Regions from separate parts of the Ralstonia condita genome, predicted to be linked through region 1. Evidence: predicted binding sites of a transcription regulator. Region 1 holds the regulator's gene; the other holds the start of a gene.
The links. The regulator LexA, encoded in region 1, represses DNA repair genes until DNA is damaged. The targets are predictions, from matches to a motif close to ACTGTATNNNNATACAGT.

Region 1 (2,192 bases):
ACCAGCACCTTGTCGCCCACCTTCAAGTGCTGCAGGCGCGATGTCAGCGGACCGTTCTGGACCTTGATGCTGAAGAATTCCAGGTGTTCTTCATAGTTTGGGCTGGCGATGCTGTAGGCGCGCATTAGCGGCTTACCCTCCACCTCCAGGCCGAGCATGACGAAGTGCCCGTTATGAAAGCGCAGCGCCTGATCGCGCGTGGTCTTGAAGCTGAACAACGAGTCGTTCCAGTGATGGACGCTCAGAACGGTCTCTTGATTGAAAGCGGACATGGTGACGTTCGGCCGGCAAATGAAGCTTTGTGGCGGTGCAATATGCAGACAAGGCCTTGATTTTATGCGATTCGCCGCAGCCGCGCCTGCATGGATTCAGCATAAGCTTCTAACCAGCGCATGGGTTTTGACTTGGATCAGCCGCACCACCCGCCCCGGATTCGCGTGCTCCACAACAAGTCGCAACGAAATCACTTGCGCTTCCCGCGTCACTGTATAAAATCACAGCACCTGTTCAAATATACAGTACGTCGATGGCCAATCTCACCGCCCGCCAGCAGCAGATTTTCGACCTGATTCGCCAGACGATCCAGCGGACGGGATTTCCGCCCACGCGCGCCGAGATTGCCGCGGAGTTCGGTTTCTCGTCGCCCAATGCGGCAGAAGAACACTTGCGCGCCCTCGCACGCAAGGGCGTGATCGAACTCACGCCAGGCGCTTCACGCGGCATCCGATTGCGCACGACGGGCGATGCCGCGCAGCATCAGTTCTCGCTTCCGTCGATGGGATTGATGCAACTGACGCTGCCACTCGTGGGCAGAGTCGCCGCAGGCAGCCCGATTCTTGCTGCCGAACACATCGACCGTCAGTACCAGGTCGATCCATCCCTGTTCTCGGCGCAGCCTGATTTCCTGCTGAAAGTGCGCGGCATGAGCATGCGTGATGCCGGCATCCTGGATGGTGACCTGCTCGCTGTGCAGCGCGCCACCGAGGCGGCCAACGGCAAGATCGTCGTCGCGCGCGTAGGGGATGACGTCACGGTCAAGCGCTTCCAGCGCAAGGGCCGCCATGTCGAGCTGATTGCCGAAAACCCAGACTTCCAGCCAATCCACGTGGACCTCGACCGCGATGAGTTTCATCTGGAGGGGCTGGCCGTCGGTCTGATCCGGCCTGCCGCCCCGTAAGCCTGCGCGACACGCCGCGCCAAATCTTTCGCTGTTTCATCCAACCTGGAGGCGAGCCCACGGCTCGCCAGGGCGGAGTCTTGCCGCCCGTTTTTCCATCCGAACCTACGAGGTCTGCCATGCGACTCGGATCGATGTCTTCCCACCGCCGCCCGGTGCATCCGGTGCCCTTTCGACAAACGCAGGGCGTGCGCATTTATCAGGGAGAACAACGCCGCACGATGGTCGGCAGCATGGCAGCCATCTGCCGCATGCTGGATGCGATTCCGGCCGCCTCGCGTACAGCAGGCGCCGAGAGCTGTTGAACGGTTTGCATCATGCTGCGGCGCCGATCAGGGCATACCCCAATGCTGCCGCCGCAACTGATTTCATACACTGGCCGTGCCCTGAGGACAGGGCTTTCTTCAACTGATTTTCGGCCCGCCACTTGAGCGGGCTGTTTTTTGGGCGAATGTTGCCGTTGGGCCACACCGTTGGGCGGCACGTCAGCGATACGGACGTTTACCCGGATTTTGTTTGATGGGCGTGACAGTAGTATTGCTAGTGCCCTCAGGGGCAATTGAGATCGCTGAATTCGAAGCCCGCTGACTGCGGGCTTTTTTTTGCTCGCGCGCCAGGCTAGATGCTTCCCTCGGTCTCGACGACGAGTATCCTCGCCTCGCCCCTTGGATGAGCAACGTGCTCACAGCCCCGGCCGGCAAAGAAGATGTCGCCAGGTTCCAGCACCGCGACTTTCTCGCCCCCGGCTTCGCGGTAATGCATATCGACGATTCCATCGAGCACCACGAAGACCTCCTCGCCATCGTTGACGTGCCAACGATAGGGCTGGTCTGTCCAGTGCAGACGCGTGGTGATCCCGCCCATGTTGGCGATGTCAAGCGCGCCCCAGGCACGCTCGGCGCGAAACGACTTGGCGCGAATGATCTTCATGATGGCCTCTTGGGCTTACTGCATCGACTGCAGGTTACCGGCACGCGCAGCATCCCGGTGAACATCGGCATATCCAGATCGAGAT
Region 2 (2,192 bases), on a different contig from region 1:
CGCACAAGACACGCCATGACCGCCACCCACGCCCGCACGAAGATCGAACGCGCAGACTTCGGGCGTGTATCGGTCTTCTTTGGCGAGAAGAACGGCAAGTACCCCGATGGCAACCAGGTGCTCATTCGCGGCGCGGACACTCGCGCCGCCTTTGACACGCCGGTCGTCTCCAACCACATCGGCGCCGAGTTCGACGCCACCGAACTCGTGGTGATGGGCCACGTGCACGAAGACCACATGGCGGGCCTGCACCGCTTGCCGCGCGCGCGCGTGTACGCGCACGAGGCCGACGTGCCGGCACTGCGGAGTTGGGAAGGCATGGTCGACACGTACGGCCTTGATGACGCACTCGCGCCGCGCATGCTGGAGAAACTCCAACGGGAGTTCTTCTATACGCCGCGCCCCGATGCGCACGGGTACGTGGATGGCGCGTCGTGGGATCTTGGCCAGACGCAGGTCCGTGCGCTCCACTTTCCGGGTCACACGGCGGGCCACAGCGTGCTGCTGATCGAGCCAGAGGCAGTGGCATTCATTGGCGACATCGATCTGACAGGCTTTGGCCCCTACTATGGCGATGCCTGTTCGAGCCTGCACGACTTCCGTCGCAGCCTTGCAAGGCTGCACGAGATCCCCGCCAAGGTGTGGGTCACCTCGCACCATCGCGGCATCTACACCGACCGGGAATCCTTCCTGCGCGATCTCGCCGCCTACACCGCCAAGCTGAGCGAGCGTGAAGCGCGCCTGCTGACCATGCTCGAGGAATCGCCCAAGACGCTGGCGCAACTGGTTGAGCAGCGGTTGCTGTATCCGCCGGGCTACCAGAATGTGTGGGTGGAGGGCGCGGAGCGCAGAACGATCTTGCAGCACCTGGCCGAGTTGCTCGCGCAAGGGCGGGTCCTGCAGGACGACCAAGGCGCCTATCGGGTGGCTTGACCCCCGCCGATCGCTACGACGGCCCGGATTGCGGCCGTTCAGCAACACGCCCTTGAAATGCGTGAATAACTGTATATATTCACAGTAACTGTGAATTTATACAGTGCTCACCATGGACGACCTGATCCGAATCGAAAACGAGTACGACCGCCAGACGGTGGCGTGGCTGCGCGAGCGCCTGGGCGAACAGGCCTTGTGCGAGGTTGTGATGCGCATGGAAGGACGTGGCCGACCGTACGCCTCCGCCGTGTGCCGAACGCTGGGGTTGACGCCACCTCCCCGTCAGCGGGTTTCGCGTGCGCGACCGCTCAATCGCGCTGTCGGCGAGGCATATCTTGCCGCCATCCGCGGCATCCTGGGTACGGGACGACACGCAGCGGCCTAAGTCCTCAGGGTTGGCGAGGCTTTGACACGCAGCCAGGCGGGCCATGCCCGGCGGGGCTGCCGGGCTGGGTTGGGGTACGCGCCCGCAGGGCATCTGCACAACCGTCACGTTGGCAGCCATCCCAAGCCCCCGACTTGCAGATCGATGCAGGCACCCGGCTGGATGCGATGGCATCACCCCTGTACCGCCCGTGCGGCCGGGTGGTCCAACCGGCGTTTGCTCAAGCCGTATGCAGGCGCCCCTTGCGCTCGATATCCGGCAGGAAGACCGTCAACAGACCGATCAGCGGGAGGAACGAGCACAGGTGGTAGACGTTGTAGATATCCGTCGCGTCCGCCAGCTTGCCCAGGACTGCGGCGCCGATGCCGCCCAGCCCGAACGCGAATCCGAAGAACAACCCGGACACCATGCCCACCTTGCCGGGAATCAGCTCCTGCGCGTACACGAGGATGGCAGAGAACGCCGAGGCCAGCACCAACCCGATGATCACGGTCAGCACGGCCGTCCAGAACAGGTTGGCATAGGGCAGCATCAGCGTGAACGGTGCCACACCGAGGATGGATACCCAGATCACGATCTTGCGCCCCACGCGATCCCCGATCGGGCCGCCGACGATCGTGCCAACGGCCACTGAAAACAGAAAGAGGAACAGGAACATCTGCGACGCCTGCGCCGACAGGTGGAATTTCGTGATCAGGTAGAACGTGTAGTAGCTGTTCAGGCTGGCCAGATAGAAGTACTTCGAGAACAGCAGCACGACCAGCAGCGTCATCGCAAACGCCACCTGCCGGCCCGGCAGCCTTGCCGTCGCATGTGCGTGCGCGCCGGCCTTGCGAGCATGCCCCGCGGCGCGTTCACGTTGGTACCAGCCTCC

Region 2: the regulator LexA is predicted to act here: its motif matches at 1,002-1,019, upstream of R2N03_RS08140 (CppA family protein).

What each region holds. Positions count from the first base shown of each region.
Region 1 is NZ_CATYWO010000011.1:41,017-43,208, forward strand. Features, by position in the region: gene R2N03_RS20545 (ferredoxin--NADP reductase) at 1-272, opposite strand, end outside; gene lexA (transcriptional repressor LexA) at 527-1,177, shown strand; gene R2N03_RS20555 (hypothetical protein) at 1,297-1,482, shown strand; gene R2N03_RS20560 (cupin domain-containing protein) at 1,796-2,107, opposite strand; partial or broken gene R2N03_RS20565 (dipeptidase) at 2,123-2,192, opposite strand, start outside.
Region 2 is NZ_CATYWO010000002.1:351,720-353,911, forward strand. Features, by position in the region: gene R2N03_RS08135 (MBL fold metallo-hydrolase) at 16-933, shown strand; gene R2N03_RS08140 (CppA family protein) at 1,046-1,318, shown strand; gene R2N03_RS08145 (MFS transporter) at 1,539-2,192, opposite strand, start outside.